4 regions of the Halomonas sp. B23F22_10 genome follow, and region 2 is predicted to be linked to each of the others. Evidence: predicted binding sites of a transcription regulator. Region 2 holds the regulator's gene; each other region holds the start of a gene.

Region 1 (4,432 bases), on a different contig from region 2:
GATCCACAACGTCACCGATCGCCCCCAGCCGCTGGCGCTCGAGCCGCTCAACGAAGGCGAGTGGCGCGACCGGATCGGCGGCGAGACATGGCGAGCAGAGGATGCCCTGCCGCCCTACGGCGCCCTGTGGCTGGTCAACAGCAGCGGGTAAATCCGCCGTCAGCGGGAAAACGGCGTAAAAAGCACCGCCCACATGGCCAATGCCTGGGGGCGGTGCTGGTGGCGGCAGGCGGCGGGGTCAGACGGCGTTGTCGGCCTCCACCACCTCGGCCATGCGCGGCAGCAGGTCGGGAATGGCCGCCCGCACCCGGTTCCAGCTGGGGATGAAGGGCCGCTCGCCGGGGTTGTCGAGGAACACGCCGCCGGCCTCGAGCAGGTTGGTGGCGAACAGCTCCACCGCCCGCTCCTCGCTGTGTCGGTCGAGGCTCAGGCCGTTCATCCGCGCGTCGTGGTCGTAGGCCTCGATCAGGTCCAGCGCCATGCGGTAGTAGGTGGCCTTGAGGGTGCGGAAGCCCTCGGCGCTGAAGGTCACGCCCTGGGTCGCCAGCTTGCGGTAGAGCGCCTTGGCGATGTCCAGGCTCATGCGGTTGAGTCCGCCGGAGGCGTCCTCCTCGGAGACCGGCTGGTGCTTGTGGTCGTAGCTGTCGGCCAGATCCACCTGGCACAGCCGGCGGGTGGAGTAGTTGCGATGCACCTCGGAGAGCACGCCGATCTCGAGCCCCCAGTCGGCGGGGATGCGAATGCCGTCGAGCACCTCGGTGCGCATGGCGAACTCGCCGGAAAGCGCATAGCGATAGCAGTCGAGGTACTCGAGGTACGGCAGCGGCCCGAACATCTGCTTGAGCGCGCGCAGCAACGGCGTGACCATCAGCCGCGAGACCCGGCCGTTGAGCCGGCCGTCGGCGATGCGCGGGTAGTAGCCCTTGCAGAATTCGTAGTTGAAGTAGGGGTGCGCGACCGGATAGAACAGCCGCGCCAGCATGCCGCGATCGTAGGTGAGGATGTCGCAGTCGTGCAGCGCCACCGCCTCGCTGCGCCCGGAGGCCTGCACGTAGCCGGCGCAGTACCAGACGTTGCGCCCCTTGCCCGGCTGCTGGGGCGCGAGGCCCTGCGCTTCCAGCTCGGCGTCCAGCGCGCGCAGGCCCGGGCCGTCGTTCCACAGGATGCGATGACGCTGGGGCAGCCGCGAGAAGAACTCGCGGGCCCTGCCGAACTGGGCGTGATCGGCGCGGTCGAGGCCGATCACGATCTCGGAGAGATAGGGCACCCGGGCCAGCTCGTCGACGATGTGCGAGAGCGCCGGCCCCTCCAGCTCGGAATAGAGCGACGGCAGGATCAGGCTCATCGGCCGCTGCGCCGAGAAGCGCACCAGGTCGGCCTCGAGTTCCTCGACCGGCCGGCGGGTGAGGTTGTGAAAATCGGTGATGATGCCGTTCTGATGGAAATCGCTCATGCGCTGACACTCCCCACGTCGTTGTTATCGCGGCTGCCGGATGCCGTCAGCGCCGGCGCTTGCCGGCGCCCGCCTCGCCCCCACCAGTAGTTCACTCCCTCGGCCCAGCCGCTCGGGCCGCTTTCCCGGCTGCGGTAGAGCTCGGGCTGTGGCGGCGACACCTCCAGGCCGTGGCAGCCGCGGATCACCACCGCCTGATCCACCGCCTCGAGCATGGCGATGTCGTTGGGCCCATCGCCCAGCGCCAGAGTCAACGGACGCACGCCGCGCAGGGCCGTGAAGCGCTCGCTCAGCCAGCTCACCGCCTGGCCCTTGTCGGACTCGCCGGTGGCGTGCCAGAAGCGCCCGCCGCGCACCAGGTGCAGGCCGTCGCCGGCGAGCCCCTGGCGGAAGTCTTCCAGCCGCGCCTCGCTGTCGGCCCAGATCAGCGGTTCGCTGCCCTCGCGCATCCGCGCCAGGCGCGCCTCCTCCTCGCTGAGCCCGGTGAAGGCGACCAGATCATCGAGCTGCATCTCGCCCATCGGCGTGAAGCGCACGCCCAGGCGCTCGCGCCACACCGCGAGGCGCTGGCGGATGAAGCCGATGTCCACGCCGAGCGTCTTGATCACCAGTCCGTCGGGGCCGGGGGTGCGCTCCAGGCGGGCGTGGCACCAGGCGGCAGGCAGCCCCACCACCGCACCGTTCTCGGCCACGAAGGGACTGTCGACGAGATTCAGGGCCTGGCGCAGGGCCAGCAGCTCGCTGCGGGTCTTGCTGGTCACCGGGATCACCGGCACGCCTTCCTCGCGCAGCCGCGTCAGCCACTCCGCGGCCGGCGACCAGTCATAGGTCTGGTGATCGAGCAACGAGCCATCCAGATCGGTGAAGAGCAGCCTCGGGCCGGGAACGTCGGGGCGGGAGGAGGGAGAGGACATGGCAGCACCTTTCGTGACCTTGTTCGATACGGCTCTGCACGTAACGTGCCAGATCGATCGCGGACGGCGCGATGACGGGGCCGGGCGCCCTCGCTGCCGCCCCCTCGCCCGGGCCGCGTGCACCATGAAAAGGCGTGCGCCTCACGAGAGTGCGACATGTCTGCGCCATCAAGGGACATCCCCGGGAGACGCCCCGGCCGCGGTGGCCGAAACGAGCAGCGCCCCCGCTGGCAAGCGGGGGCGCAGTAACGGGGCATCATCCGCGGCTCGCGATCTATCGCCGCTCGCTATCCAGCGGCATCAGAAGTGATAGCTGGCCCCGAGGCTCACGGCATCGAAGTCGTAGTTCGATTCGTCGAGATAGCGCATGTAATCGGCGTCCAGCGACAGGTTCGGCATCAGCGCGTAACTGGCGCCCCCACCGTAGGAGACGTCGGTTTCGGAGTCCGCGCCGTCGAATTCGACCTCGGTGGCGCCCAGCAGCCCGTAGAGCGTGAAGCTCGGGGTGATCGGCAGCATGCCCTTGGCGTAGCCGCCGGCCAGGTAGTCCAGGTCCAGGCCACCATCGGAGCCGCCGGAGCCGAGATGCCCCTCCAGGGCGAAGTAGTCATTGAAGGCGACGCCGGCGCGCAGACGCAGGCCGGTGCTGTCGCGATCATCGGCGCGGCCATCCGGGTCGAGCTCCCAGAACAGCGCATCAGCGCCGACGTAGGGGCTCGGCTGATAGGTCATGGGGCCGCCCTGGGCGTGGGCGGTGGCGGCGGCGGCGGCGGCGGCGGCGACGGCGGCGGCGGCGGCGGCCACCAGACAGGCCGCGGCGGCGGGAATCAGCAAGGTCTTCATGAGGCTTCTCCAGTTAGGAAACGATGTTTCCCTGCGTAGACGTCAGTCTGGTACAACGCGGCCCCTTTCGCCACGGCGGGGAATGATCCACGTCAGCGTCGCGGCCCGCCGCTCGTACCCTGGCCTGAAGCGGGGATAGGGAATATCCTCTTCTAACGTGCAAGGCGCCCTCCGCCGCCAGGAGGCCGCGTCCGATAACATGGAGACAGCAATGGCCGGTTTACTGCCCGATGTCGACCCCGATGGACTGCTCGAGTACTCGGTGGTCTACACGGATCGTTCCCTCAACCACATGTCGCAGTGCTTCCAGCAGGTGATGCGTGACATTTCCGCGTCGCTGAAGCGGGTCTATCGCGCGCATTCGACGGTCATCGTTCCCGGCAGCGGCACCTTCGGCATGGAAGCGGTGGCGCGTCAGTTCGCCACCGACCGACGCTGCCTGGTGATCCGCAACGGCTGGTTCAGCTATCGCTGGCACCAGATCCTGGAGCGCGGACACATCCCTTCGGACCTCTATGTGCGCAAGGCCGTGCGTCTGGATGACGACGACCCGACCTCGCCGTTCACGCCGCCCCCCATCGAGGAGGTGCTCGAGGCGATCCAGGACCAGCAACCCGATCTGGTGTTCGCGCCCCACGTGGAGACCTCGTCCGGCGTGAAACTGCCCGACGACTACATCCGCCGGCTCGCCGAGGCCATCCACGATCAGAACGGCCTGCTGGTGCTCGACTGCATCGCCTCCGGCACCGACTGGGTCGACATGCAGGACACCGGCGTCGACATCCTGATCAGCGCGCCGCAGAAGGGCTGGAGCGGCTCGCCCTGCTGCGCCATGGTGATGATGTCGCGCCTGGCCCGGGACATCATCGAGGAGACCGAGAGCTCGAGCTTCGCCTGTGATCTCAAGAAGTGGCTGTCGATCATGGAGACCTATGAGGCCGGCGGCCACGCCTACCACGCCACCCTGCCCACCGACGCCCTGCGCACCCTGCGCGACGCCGTGGCCGAGGCCGAGGGCTACGGCCTGCAACGGCTCCAGGACGAACAGCTCGAACTCGGCCGCCGGGCCCGCGAGCTGCTGGCCGCACACGGCTACCGCAGCGTCGCCGCCCCCGGCTTCGAGGCCGCCGGCGTGATCGTGAGCTACACCAGCGACCCGGACCTGGCGGTCAAGTTCGCCGCCGGCGGCCTGCAGGTCGCCACCGGCGTGCCGCTGATGTGC
Region 2 (4,432 bases):
GCCACCGCAGTGGATGCGCGGCGAGCGCTTCGACGCCTGGCTCGATGACAACCGCGCCCGACTGACCGACAATGTGCGCGGCCACCACCCGCCGGACACCCAGGAGGACCCCGAGTCATGACGCGACCCCTCGCTTCACTGCTCAGCGCGGCGCTGCTCGCCACGATGCTGGCCGCCCCCGCCGCCCTGGCACTGGAAGGCGATGCCAGCGCCCCCATCCAGGTCGAGGCCGACCGGCTGGATCTCGACGATCGCGCCGGCACCGCCGTCTACCAGGGCGACGTGCGCATCCAGCAGGGCAGCATGCAATTGACCGGCGACCGCGTGGAGATCCAGCGCAACGACGCCGGCCAGCTGACCACCGCCACCGCTACCGGCCAGCGCGCCTACCTGGAGCAGAAGCCTTCCCCGGACCAGCCGCTGGTCCGCGCCTGGGGCCGCACCGTGATCTACCACGTGGCCGAGCGGCGCATCGAGCTGGTCGACCAGGCCGAACTTCACCAGGGCGGCGACACCTTCGACGGCGGCTACCTCGAATACTTCCTCGATCGCCGGGTGGTGCAGGCGCGCTCCGATGCCCAGGGCGTCGGCGAGAGCCAGCGCGTGCGCATGACCCTCGAGCCGGAACAACAGGACGGCCCATGAAGACCCTCAGCGCCCGGAACCTGGCCAAGAGCTACAAGCGTCGCCGCGTGGTCCACGACATCAGCCTGGAGATCCAGCAGGGCCGCATCATCGGCCTGCTGGGCCCCAACGGGGCCGGCAAGACCACCTCCTTCTACATGATCGTCGGCCTGGTCCGTGCCGACGCCGGCCGTGTCGCCATCGACGACCGCGACCTCTCCGGCGCCGCCATGCACCAGCGCGCCCAGGCCGGGATCGGCTACCTGCCTCAGGAGGCCTCGATCTTCCGCAAGCTGTCGGTGGCCGACAACATCATGGCGATCCTCGAGACCCGCCGCGATCTCGACCGCAGCGGCCGCAAGGCGCGCCTGGAGGCGCTGCTGGAGGAGTTCCACATCACCCACATCCGCGACAACCTGGGCATGAGCCTGTCCGGCGGCGAACGCCGGCGGGTCGAGATCGCCCGGGCGCTGGCCACCGAACCCGACTTCATCCTGCTCGACGAGCCCTTCGCCGGCGTCGACCCCATCTCGGTGGGCGACATCAAGGGCATCATCCGCCAGCTCAAGGCGCGCGAGATCGGCGTGCTGATCACCGACCACAACGTGCGCGAGACGCTGGACATCTGCGACGGCGCCTACATCGTCGGCGACGGCCAGATCATCGCCGACGGTGACGCCGAGGAGATCCTCGCCAACCAGCGGGTGCGCGACGTCTATCTGGGCCAGGACTTCCGTCTCTGACCCCTTGGCCTTCGCAAGTCACTGATATACTAACGCCATGCACAGACGGGCATGGCGATTGCCGTTGGCACGCTAATTGCTGCGAACACGCTTGCATGGCGGACGCCCGGGCACTAGGGTGGAAGACCTCTTTACCGCAGGATCGGACCGCTCGCCCATGGCCATGAAGGCATCCCTTCAACTGCGTGTCGGCACCCAGCTGACCATGACCCCTCAGCTGCAGCAGGCCATCGGCCTGCTGCAGCTCTCGACCCTCGATCTGCGCCAGGAGATCCAGCAGGCCCTCGAGGCCAATCCCATGCTCGAGCTCGAGGACGACTTCGGCGAACAGGCCGTCAGCGAGACGCCGGACGACGACTGGTCGGACGAGATCCCGGAAGAGCTGAGCGTCGACAGCGACTGGTCCGACACCTTCCAGGACGCCGGCGGCAGCGGTGAGGCCCCCGACTTCGAACGTCAGGCCGCCGACCAGAGCCTGCAGAGCCATCTCGTCTGGCAGCTGGCGATGAGCGGTCTCGATGAGCGCGAGAGGCGCATCGCCGAGAGCCTGATCGATGCCGTGACCCCGGACGGCTATCTGGATCAGCCGCTGGACGAGCTGCGCGATGGCCTGCGCGCCCAGGCCCTCGAGGGGCTCGCCACCCGCGAGGTCGAAGCGGTGCTGCTGCGCCTGCAGCAGTTCGAGCCCACCGGGGTGTTCGCCCGCGATCTGCGCGAGTGCCTGCTGCTGCAGCTCGCCACCCTGCCCGATGACACCCCGCTGCTGCCCCAGGCCCGGCGCCTGGTGCGCCAGTTCCTGGAGGCCCTGGCCGGCAACGATCGCCGGCTGCTCAAGCGGCGCCTGGGGCTGGACGACGACACCCTCGACGAGGTCATCGCCCTGATCCGCGGCCTCGACCCACGGCCGGGCAGCGAATTCGCCAGCGGCGACAGCGACTACGTGATTCCCGACCTGATCGCCCGCCACACCCCACAGGGCTGGCGCGTCGAGCTCAACCCGGAGGCGATGCCGCGGCTGCGCATCCAGCCCGACTACGCGGCGCTGATCAAGCGCGCGGACAAGAGCGACGACAACCAATTTCTCAAGGACCACCTGCAGGAGGCGCGCTGGCTGATCAAGAGCCTGGCCAGCCGCAACGATACCCTGCTGCGGGTCGGCCACGAGGTGATGACCCGCCAGATCGAGTTCCTCGAGCGCGGCGAGGAAGCCATGAAGCCGCTGATCCTGGCCGACATCGCCCAGGCCGTGGAGATGCACGAATCGACCATCTCCCGGGTCACCACCCAGAAGTTCATCCACACGCCGCGCGGCGTCTTCGAACTCAAGTACTTCTTCTCCAGCCAGGTCGGCGACGGCGAGGACGCCCACTCCAGCACCGCGATCCGCGCCCGCATCCGCAAGCTGATCGAGGGCGAGCCGCCACGCAAGCCGCTGTCCGACAGCAAGCTGGTCACCCTGCTCGCCGAGGAGGGCATCGAGGTCGCCCGTCGCACCGTCGCCAAGTATCGCGAAGCGATGCACATCCCGTCTTCCAGCCAGCGGAAACGCCTCGGCTGAGACCCCGCCGAAGGCGATTTCCAGAGCGTGAAAACGCGTCTGTCGCGGGGGGTTTGCAAGGCACCAAAAAGGGTTACAATCGAGTCACCACCCAAGGAGCAAGGAGCGTGTCATGCAAGTCAACCTCACCGGCCATCACGTGGAATTGACCGAGCCCCTGCGTGACTACGTGCAGGAGAAGCTCTCCCGCCTGGAACGTCACTACGACAACATCACCACCGTTCAGGTCACGCTCTCCGTCGAAAAAGAACGCCAGCAGGCCGCCTGCACGCTGCACGCCGCCGGTGCCGATCTGCACGCCGAAGCGATGGATGCCGACATGTACGCCGCCATCGACGCCCTTGCCGACAAGCTGGACCGCCAGCTCGTCAAGCACAAGGAAAAGACCCAGGCCCGCGCCCAGGGCGCCGCAAGCGTCCGCTGAGCCATGTCTCTTGAAACCATCCTTCCCCCCGAGCGCACCCTCTTCGGCGTGCCCGGGGGGAGCAAGAAACGAGTGCTGGAATTCTTCAGCACCTTCATTGCCCAGAACATTCCGAGTCTCGACAGCCAGGAAGTCTTCAGCCGGCTGATCGGGCGCGAACGGCTGGGCAGCACCGGCATCGGGCACGGGGTCGCCATTCCCCATTCCCGCAACCCGCACTGCAAGGCGCCCATCGCCGGCTTTCTCAAGCTCGCCGAACCGGTCGACTTCGATGCCATCGACGGCGAACCCGTCGACCTGGTGTTCGTGCTGCTGGTTCCCGAGGAAGCTGACGACGCCCATCTCGCCCTGCTCGGCCAGGTGGCCAGCGTGATGAACGACGCCGAGACCCGCAGCGCCCTGCGCCGGGCCGGCAGCCAGCGCGAGCTTCACGACAGCCTCCTCGACGCCATCCGACGACAGGCACCGGCCGCCAGCGGTCGCGGCTGAGCGCCGCCGCCTCGACCAGGAGACCCGACCCGTCATGCAGCTCGTCATCATCAGCGGACGCTCCGGCTCCGGCAAGTCGATCGCCCTGCAGGCCCTCGAGGACCTCGGCTTCTACGCCATCGACAACCTGCCGGCTATGCTGCTTGGCCCGCTGGTCGACGAGCTGCGCAGCGGTCAGTCCCTGCGCAGCGCCGTGGCGGTCAGCATCGACGCCCGCAACCTGCCCCACGCCCTGGAGCGCTTCCCGGCGCTGCTCGATGACGTCCGCTCCCGCGACATCCAGTGCCAGGTGATCTATCTGACCACCGACGCACGCATTCTGCTGGAGCGCTATTCCGCCACCCGGCGCCGCCACCCCCTGACCCGAGACACCGAGATGACGCTGGCCGAGGCGATCGACCGCGAGGAAGACGCCCTGGCGGAGATCCGCGACCTCGCCGACCTGCTGATCGACACCTCGCGACTCTCGGTGCACGACCTGCGCGGCCGCATCACCGACCAGGTGGCCGGCCATCGCCGCGAAGGGCTGACACTGACCCTCGAGTCCTTCGGCTTCAAGCGCGGCGTGCCGCTCGACGCCGATATCGTGTTCGA
Region 3 (4,432 bases), on a different contig from region 2:
CAGCGTCTTGAGCTTGCCGGCCCTTGAGAGAGCGCGTATTGCGCCCCCAGCCCAGCGGCTCGGCGGCTCAGTCCTCCGCCATCTCCGGCAGCAGCGTCTTGAGCTTGCCGGCGCTCGAGAGAGCGCGTATTGCGCCCCCAGCCCAGCGGCTCGGCGGCTCAGTCCTCCGCCATCTCCGGCAGCAGCGTCTTGAGCTTGCGGGTCAGGGTGTTGCGCCCCCAGCCCAAGAGCTCGGCGGCCTCGCCCTTGCGCCCCCCGGTGTGCTTGAGCGCGGTCTCGATCAGGATCTTCTCGAAGTCCGGCACGGCTTCTTCCAGCAGGTGGGTGTGGCCGGCGGCGAGCGCCCGGTCGGCCCAGTCGCGGAAGGCCAGGCGCCAGTCGCCGGCGGCGCCGCCCTCGTCGGCCTCGCGCAGCTCCGGCGGCAGGTCCTCGACCAGCACCTCACGGCCCGAGGCCATCACCGTCAGCCAGCGGCAGGTGTTCTCCAGCTGGCGGACGTTGCCCGGCCAGGCCAGCCGCGTCAGGTGGGCCTCGGCCTCCGGCGTCAGCACCTTGACGTCGGTGGCGAGCTCCTTGGCGGCCTCGGCCAGGAAGTGGCGCGCCAGGCGCGGGATGTCCTCGCGGCGGTCGGCGAGCTTGGGCAGGTGGACGCGGATCACGTTGAGGCGGTGGAACAGGTCCTCGCGGAAGCGGCCGTCCTCGACCAGGCCCTCCAGGTTCTGGTGGGTGGCGGCGATGATGCGCACGTCGACCTTCACCGAGGTGTGGCCGCCGACGCGGTAGAACTCGCCGTCGGCCAGCACCCGCAGCAGGCGGGTCTGGGTCTCGGCCGGCATGTCGCCGATCTCGTCGAGGAACAGGGTGCCGCCGTCGGCCTGCTCGAAGCGGCCCTGGCGCTGGGCCGTGGCGCCGGTGAAGGCGCCCTTCTCGTGGCCGAAGAGCTCGGATTCGATCAGGTCGCGGGGAATCGCCGCCATGTTCAGGGCAATGAACGGCTTGCCGCCGCGCGGGCTGTGCTGATGCAGCGCCTGGGCGACGCGCTCCTTGCCGGTGCCGGACTCGCCGTTGATCAGCACCGTGATGTGCGACTGCGACAGCCGGCCGATGGCGCGGAACACCTCCTGCATGGCCGGCGCCTCGCCGATGATCTCGGTGTCCAGCCCCTCGGGCGCACTGACCGGGCGCTGGCGCTCGCGGGCGTGGGCCACGGCGCGGCGCACCAGCGCCAGGGCCTCGTCGACGTCGAACGGCTTGGGCAGGTACTCGAAGGCGCCGCCCTGGTAGGAGGCCACCGCGCTGTCGAGGTCGGAGTGGGCGGTCATCACGATCACCGGCAGCTCCGGATGCGCCTCGCGTACCTTCGCCATCAGGTCCAGGCCGTCCAGGCCCGGCATGCGGATGTCGGTGACCAGCACGTCGGGCGGATCCTCGAGCAGCCGCTCGAGGATCCGGTCGGCACGCTCGACGCTCTCGACCTCGAGGTCGGGCTGGGCCAGAGCGCGCTCCAGCACCCAGCGAATGGCGCGATCGTCATCGACGATCATGACGCGTGCGGCTTCAGTCATGGGATGTCTCCAGCGGTATCAGCAGTCGGAATTCGGTCTGGCCCGGCCGGGAGTCGCACTCGATCAGCCCCTGGTGACGGTGCAGGACCGACTGGGCGATCGACAGCCCCAGGCCGCTGCCCTCGGCGCGGCCGGACACCATGGGGTAGAACAGCGTCTCCTTGAGCTCCTCGGGGATGCCGGGACCGTTGTCGATGAGGCTCACCTGGCAGACCAGGCGATGGCGCTCGGCGCCCAGGGTGAACTGGCGACGCGCGCGGGTCTTGAGCACCAGGGTGGGCCCCTCGATCCCGGCCTCGGTCATCGCCTGCACGGCGTTGCGCGCCACGTTGAGGATGGCCTGGATCAGCTGGGACTCGTCGCCCATCAGATCGGGCAGGCTGGGGTCGTAGTCGCGGGTGAACGTCACCTCGGGATGCTCCACCGCCACCAGGGCGCGGACCCGCTCCAGCACCTTGTGGATGTTGAGCGGCTCGTGTCGATTGAGGCGATGCGGGCCGAGCATGGCGTCCACCAGGTCGCGCAGCCGGTCGGCCTCCTCGACGATGATATGGGTGAACTCGGTGAGCCGGGAGTCGCCCAGGTCACGCTCCAGCAGCTGGGCGGCGCCGCGGATCCCGCCCAGCGGATTCTTGACCTCATGGGCGAGCCCGCGCGCCAGCACCTTGATCGTCTCCTGGCGGGTCTGCAGCGCCTCCTCGCGGGAGATGCGCAGCAGCCGGTCGCGGGGCTCCAGCTCCATCAGCAGCTCGTCCGCCGACAGCGGGGTGACGGTGTAGTCCACCGTCAGCGCGTCGCCGGTGGGCAGGGTCAGGCGCGCCTCGCGCTGGGTATAGGGATGAAACTCGTCGCGGGCCTTGGCCAGCAGCGCGCCGATGTCGTCCTCCGAGTTCACCAGCCCCGGCAGCGGCTGGCCGATCACCCGCGAGCGGCTCAACGCCAGCAAGGCCTCCGCCGCCGGATTCATCCAGCGCAGCCGCAGCTGGCCGTCCAGCAGCAGCACGGCGGTGGTGAGGTGTTCCATCAGGCGTTGATACATGGGTGCATTCCCGGCAGCGGAGTGGAGAGGCGCCTCCCTCAAGTTCTGCAAGAAGCGCGCCACTTTGGGGAAGACGACATGGCGTCGCCTACCGGCTGATCCGACATGGGGATCATGCACCATGGTAGTGCACCAAGCTGGTGCACGCACTGCGAGGTCGCGCTCACTCCCGCTCGGGCGCCTTCCGAAGGGGCGCGCGCGGGTCGTGATGCGCTCGCCATGCCTCATGGTCGCGCCGGCGGCGATCGTCCCGGGGCGGACGATCGCCGCGCAACGCCTCGGCATGGCGGAAGGCGCTGCCCTCGCTCACCCGGTCGGCGTGATCGAAGGCATCGAAGCGCCCGTCGTCACGCGCCGGGGGCGGGTCACAGGGCCTCGGGGAGCCGTCCGGACACAGCGGTCGATGTGGCCGGCGAGGGGGCAGCTAATTGTTGGCGGGGTTGTTGGGATTGCTCGGCAGATTGACGCTGGCCCGCTGGACGAAGAGCGTCAGCGGCGAGGTGCGGTGGCGCACCGCGCCGGAGGCGTCGAGCAGCTCGGCCTGCACCCGGTGCTCGCCGCGGTTGAGGTTGGAGAGCAGGAAGGTGTCGGTGTGCATGGCGGACTGGCTGACCTGGCCGTCCACCAGCAGCCGCACGCGATGGTCGTCGCGCAGGTCGGGGCGGATGGCGAGCCGCACCTGGGCGTTGCCCGCGGCGCCGGTGGGCAGGGTCGTCTCCTGCTCGGGGGAGGCGATCGCGAAGACGTCGTAGGGCATGAAGGGCTGGCCGGGCTCGCCATAGCGCGTGGTGCCGTCGGCCCGCCCGGGCGAGGCACTCGACAGCGGCTGCACCGGCCGCGACGGCACCACGGTGAGCGGATCGAGCTCCATCGCCTCGCCGCCGCGCTTTGGATCGTCGGTGAAGACGACGTTGCCCTGGGCGTCGGTGGTGCGATAGATGGTCTGTGCCGCCGCCGGCAGGCTCAGCGCCAGGCTCAGCGCCAGTGTCATGACAACCTTGTGCATGTGTCTCTCCCGGGTCCGTGACGGCCGTCCATGGCGCGCCTTGCGCCTGCCGTCATCATGCTCCAAGCCTAGACCAGGCCGGCCCCGGAACGGAATCCACGTTCGCGGGCCGGGCGAATGCGAGTAGGATGATCCTGCGACACGACAAGCCAAGGAGCGAGCGGCATGGACGCGTGGGAGAAGGTGATAGCGTTGACCCTGATGGCCGGCATGGCGATGCCGCTGGGCGGCTGGGTGGCCAAGGAGGAGCGCATCCGGCCGAACTGGCTGGAGAACGAGCTGCGCCACGGCATCATCGCCTTCGGCGGCGGCGCGCTGCTCTCGGCGGTGGCCCTGGTGCTGGTGCCGAACAGCTTCGAGGCCCTGGACCTGGCGCCGGCCATGGCCTGGTTCCTCGCCGGCGGCCTGACCTTCATGGCGCTCGATATCGCCCTCTACCGCAACGGCACCCCCGCCAGCCAGCTCACCGCCATGCTCGCCGACTTCCTGCCCGAGGCCCTGGCCCTGGGCGCGGCCTTCGCCTACGGCGGCGGCAGCGGCGTGCTGCTGGCGCTGCTGATGACGCTGCAGAACCTGCCGGAGGGCTTCAACGCCTATCGCGAGCTGCGCGAGAACACCCACTACTCGACCCGACGCCTGCTGACGATGTTCTTCGCCATGGCCTGGCTGGGGCCGCTAGCCGGCCTGAGCGGCTACTGGTGGCTGGCCGCCTACCCGTCCGCGGTGGCCGCGATCATGCTGTTCGCCGCCGGCGGCATCCTCTACTCGGTGTTCCAGGACCTGGCGCCCCAGGCCCGGCTCGAGCGCCACTGGGGCCCGCCG
Region 4 (4,432 bases), on a different contig from region 2:
CCGAGCTACAAGCGCCGAGCTACAAGCGCCGAGCTACAAGCGCCGAGCTACAAGAAAACCCCGAAGGTTGAGCCTTCGGGGTTTTCTTTTGCTTCCGGCGATTTCAGCTTGCCGCTTAGACGGCGTCCTTGTCCGTCTCGCCGGTGCGAATCCGGATGACCTGCTCCAGGGCGGTGACGAAGATCTTGCCATCGCCGATCTTGCCGGTGTTCGCGACCTGGGTGATGGCGTCGATCACCTGCTCGGTCATCGGCTCGTCCACGGCCACCTCGAGCTTCACCTTGGGCAGGAAGTCGACGACGTACTCGGCGCCGCGATAGAGCTCGGTGTGGCCCTTCTGACGGCCGAAGCCCTTGACCTCGGTGACGGTGATGCCCTGGACGCCGATGTCGGAGAGCGCCTCGCGGACGTCGTCGAGCTTGAACGGTTTGATGATGGCGGTCACCAGCTTCATGGTCATCTCCTCGATGGTTCGTATCCGATGGCGCCACTCGCCATCCCTGACGGAATCATTGTGCCAGAGCATACACCCACGGCGTGAAGAACAAAAAAATGGCCCCGCGAGGGGCCATTTCGTGTTGCCGTCAGGGCGGGGCGATCAGGAACGCGCGGCCATGTGCGACTGGCCGGCGCTTTCGCTGCGGGCACGACCGGAGGAGCCGCCGCCACCGTGCACCTTGGAGACGGTGAACTCGGGGTAGGCCTCGAGACCGCACTCGGCCAGGTCGACGCCCTCGTATTCCTCTTCCTCGCTGACGCGGACGCCCATGATCGCCTTGATGATCAGCCACACCACCAGGCTGGCGAGGAAGACCCAGGCGAAGATGCCGAGGATGCCGATGATCTGGGCGCCGAAGGAGGCTCCGTCGTTGGTCAGCGGCACGGCGAGCACGCCCCAGATGCCGACCACGCCGTGGGCGGAGATGGCACCGACCGGGTCATCGAGCTTCAGCTTGTCGAGGCTGATGATGGAGACCACCACCAGCAGGCCACCGACGGCACCGATCAGGGTGGCGCCCAGGGCGCTGGGCGACAGCGGATCGGCGGTGATGGACACCAGGCCGGCGATGGCGCCGTTCAGGGCCATGGTCAGGTCGGCCTTGCGGAACCAGGCCTTGGCCAGGATCAGCGCGGCGATCACGCCGCCGGCGGCCGCGGCGTTGGTGTTCACCAGCACCTGGGCCATGTTGTTGGCGGAGCTCACGTCGGACACCTTCAGCTCGGAGCCGCCGTTGAAGCCGAACCAGCCCATCCACAGGATGAAGGTACCCAGGGTGGCCAGCGGCATGTTGGCGCCGGGGATGGCGAAGATGCTGCCGTCCTTGCCGTACTTGCCCTTGCGCGGACCGAGCACCAGCACGCCGGCCAGCGCCGCTGCCGCACCGGCCATGTGCACGATGCCGGAACCGGCATAGTCGGAGAAGCCGAGCTCGGAGAGCCAGCCGCCGCCCCAGGTCCAGTAGCCGGAGACCGGGTAGATGACGCCGGTCATCACCACGGCGAAGGCCAGGAAGGCCCACAGCTTCATGCGTTCGGCCACGGCACCGGAGACGATGGACATGGCGGTGGCCACGAACACGACCTGGAAGAAGAAGTCGGCGCGCATGGAGTAGTAGGGGGCGTCGTCGCCGCCGGCGGTGACCGCGGCCACGGTGTTGTCGTCACCCAGCAGGAAGCCCAGGTTGGGCAGGATGCCGCCCGCGTCGCCGGAGTACATCAGGTAGTAGCCCAGCAGCAGGTACATGGTGCAGGCGATGGCGAACAGGGCGATGTTCTTGGTCAGGATCTCGGCGGTGTTCTTGGACCGCACCAGGCCGGCCTCGAGCATCGAGAAGCCCGCGGCCATCCACATCACCAGGACGCCGCAGATCAGGAAGTAGAAGGTATCGAGCGCATAGCTCAGCTCGGTAATCTCGTTCATGGCTGTCACTCCAGACGGAAAGGGAGAGAGGCGGTCGGGTTAGACGGCGTCGGCACCGCGCTCGCCGGTACGGATGCGGATGACATCCTCGAGCGGGGTCACGAAGACCTTGCCGTCGCCGATCTTGCCGCTGTTGGCGGCGCTGCAGATGGCGTCCAGCACGGTGTCGAGGCGGCCATCATCGACGGCGATCTCGACCTTGACCTTGGGCAGGAAGTCGACGACGTACTCGGCGCCGCGATAGAGCTCGGTGTGGCCCTTCTGGCGGCCGAAGCCCTTGACCTCGGTGACGGTGATGCCCTGAACGCCGTTGTCGGCGAGCGCCTCGCGCACGTCGTCGAGCTTGAAGGGCTTGATAATGGCGGTAATCAGCTTCATCCCGGATCTCCCCATTGGATGAGCGCGGGCTGCTCCGCGCGGTGTGTGTGCAGGTTTTCCTGTCATTGCTTAAAACGTGCCACTAAACCGAATTTGCCATGGTTTTCATGATCTTGTTTTTCCAACCTGACCCGATGGTGAGATTCTGGTGCAGGCGGGGCAGGGCGCCGTGCACTGATTTGATGCCGGTGAGCGATCACTTCGCACCATCCGGGGGCGAAGCCCGCGGCACGCGGGAATGCGCCCGTCGAACGGCTTGCGTATCCTTGGAGTCAGCCCCATTCCACTCAGGAGAGAGATCATGGTCAGCCAAGACCGCATCGGCCGCCTGGCCCAGCAGATCGGCGAGCGCCTGCAGGGCGCCTCACAGGCGCCGGAAGACGTGCAGAAAGGCATTCAGCAGGTGGTGCGCGGCGCCTTCGACCGGCTCGAGCTGGTGTCGCGGGAGGACTTCGACATCCTGATGGACGTGCTGCAGCGCACCCGCGGCCGGGTCGAGGCGCTGGAGCAGCAGGTCGCCGCCCTGGAAGAGGCGCTGGACGCCAGCCGCTCGGGCGGCGAGGTGCCGGCCGTGGCGGACGAGGCCTCGATCGACGCTGCGGCAGCCGATGCTGCGGCAGCCGGTGCTGCGGCAGCCGGTGCCGCGGCGGACGAGGAGCCCCCGTCCTCCCCCGAGGAGGGCGCCGGCGAGTCCGGCCGCTGATCCCGAGCCGCCACCGGGCGGTCCCCGCCGTGCTGAACTAGCCTTAAGGGCAGAATCAGCGCGAGGGACCGCCGATGACCCTGTCGATCGTTCGCACCCGGGCCGGTCTCGGCCTCGAGGCCCCCGAGGTGCTGGTGGAAGTGCATCTGGCCAACGGCCTGCCCGGCATCACCCTGGTCGGGCTGCCGGAGACGGCCGTCAGGGAGAGCCGCGAGCGGGTGCGCAGTGCGCTCGTCAACGCCGGCTTCGACTTCCCGCTGCGTCGCATCACCCTCAACCTCGCGCCCGCCGACCTGCCCAAGGAAGGCGGGCGCTTCGACCTGCCCATCGCCCTGGGGATATTGGTGGCCTCGGGGCAGATTCCCGCCGCGGCGCTGGCCGAGACCGAATGCGCGGGCGAGCTCGCCCTGGACGGGGCGCTGCGCCCGGTGGCCGGGGTGCTGCCGCTGGCGCTGGCCACGCGCCGTGCCGGGCGGCGGCTGATCGTGCCCCGGGCCAACGCCGATGAGGCGGCGCTGGCCGGCGGCCTCGAGGTGCTGCCCGCCGATCATCTGCTCGAGGTGGTGGCGCACCTGCTGGGGCAGGCGCCGATCGCGCCCCATCGGGCGTCGCGTCCCGCCGAGGCCCCGTTGGCGGGGGCCGACCTCGCCGAGGTGCGGGGCCAGCATCAGGCCCGGCGGGCCCTGGAGGTCGCCGCCAGCGGCGGCCACAACCTGCTGCTGGCCGGCCCGCCCGGCACCGGCAAGACCATGCTGGCCAGTCGCCTGCCCGGCATCCTGCCACCGCTGACCGAGGATGAGACCCTGGAGGTGGCGGCGGTGCGCTCGGTGTGTGGGCTGCCGCTCGACGAGGGCTGGGGGCGCCGGCCCTTCCGGGCGCCCCACCACACCGCCAGCGCGGTGGCGCTGGTCGGCGGCGGATCGCGGCCCAGGCCCGGCGAGATCTCGCTGGCCCACCGCGGCGTGCTGTTTCTCGACGAGCTGCCCGAATTCCCCCGCCAGGTGCTCGAGGTGATGCGCGAGCCCATGGAATCCGGGCGCATCCATATCGCCCGCGCCAGCCACGAGCGGCGCTATCCGGCGCGCTTCCAGCTGGTGGCGGCGATGAACCCCTGCCCCTGCGGCCATCTCGGCGATCCACGCCGGGCCTGCCACTGCACCGCCGCCCAGATCCAGCGCTATCAGGCGCGGCTCTCCGGCCCGCTGCTCGACCGCATCGACCTGCAGGTGGAAGTGCCGGCGCTGCCGCCGGAGCAGCTCACCGCCCGTGAGCGAGGCGAGCCCTCGGAGGCGGTGCGCGAGCGGGTGCTGGCGGCCCGCGAGCGCCAGTGGGCGCGCGGCGCGCTCAACGCCCATCTGGCCAGCCGCGAGCTGGAGGAGGCCTGCGCGCTGAGCGGGGCGGATCGGGCCTGGCTGGCCGGGGTGCTGGAA

What was found. The regulator sigma-54, encoded in region 2, starts transcription at its own class of promoters, with help from an activator protein. The targets are predictions, from matches to a motif close to TGGCACNNNNNTTGCTNT.
Region 1: the regulator sigma-54 is predicted to act here: its motif matches at 2,401-2,418, upstream of ACGTNF_RS00670 (HAD-IIB family hydrolase).
Region 3: the regulator sigma-54 is predicted to act here: its motif matches at 2,649-2,666, upstream of glnL (nitrogen regulation protein NR(II)).
Region 4: the regulator sigma-54 is predicted to act here: its motif matches at 2,364-2,381, upstream of ACGTNF_RS12755 (P-II family nitrogen regulator).

What each region holds. Positions count from the first base shown of each region.
Region 1 covers NZ_JBIEKF010000001.1:151,886-156,317, reverse strand. The annotation lists gene ACGTNF_RS00680 (sugar phosphorylase) at 1-151, shown strand, start outside; gene ACGTNF_RS00675 (glycosyltransferase family protein) at 239-1,453, opposite strand; gene ACGTNF_RS00670 (HAD-IIB family hydrolase) at 1,450-2,367, opposite strand; gene ACGTNF_RS00665 (porin family protein) at 2,668-3,210, opposite strand; gene ACGTNF_RS00660 (aminotransferase class V-fold PLP-dependent enzyme) at 3,422-4,432, shown strand, end outside.
Region 2 covers NZ_JBIEKF010000002.1:421,963-426,394, forward strand. The annotation lists gene lptC (LPS export ABC transporter periplasmic protein LptC) at 1-121, shown strand, start outside; gene lptA (lipopolysaccharide transport periplasmic protein LptA) at 118-645, shown strand; gene lptB (LPS export ABC transporter ATP-binding protein) at 642-1,367, shown strand; gene ACGTNF_RS06080 (RNA polymerase factor sigma-54) at 1,525-2,925, shown strand; gene hpf (ribosome hibernation-promoting factor, HPF/YfiA family) at 3,038-3,349, shown strand; gene ACGTNF_RS06090 (PTS sugar transporter subunit IIA) at 3,353-3,838, shown strand; gene rapZ (RNase adapter RapZ) at 3,873-4,432, shown strand, end outside.
Region 3 covers NZ_JBIEKF010000007.1:72,938-77,369, forward strand. The annotation lists gene glnG (nitrogen regulation protein NR(I)) at 159-1,565, opposite strand; gene glnL (nitrogen regulation protein NR(II)) at 1,558-2,604, opposite strand; gene ACGTNF_RS14845 (DUF4124 domain-containing protein) at 3,029-3,610, opposite strand; gene ACGTNF_RS14850 (ZIP family metal transporter) at 3,776-4,432, shown strand, end outside.
Region 4 covers NZ_JBIEKF010000005.1:108,429-112,860, reverse strand. The annotation lists gene glnK (P-II family nitrogen regulator) at 116-454, opposite strand; gene amtB (ammonium transporter AmtB) at 599-1,921, opposite strand; gene ACGTNF_RS12755 (P-II family nitrogen regulator) at 1,961-2,299, opposite strand; gene ACGTNF_RS12750 (accessory factor UbiK family protein) at 2,601-3,002, shown strand; gene ACGTNF_RS12745 (YifB family Mg chelatase-like AAA ATPase) at 3,077-4,432, shown strand, end outside.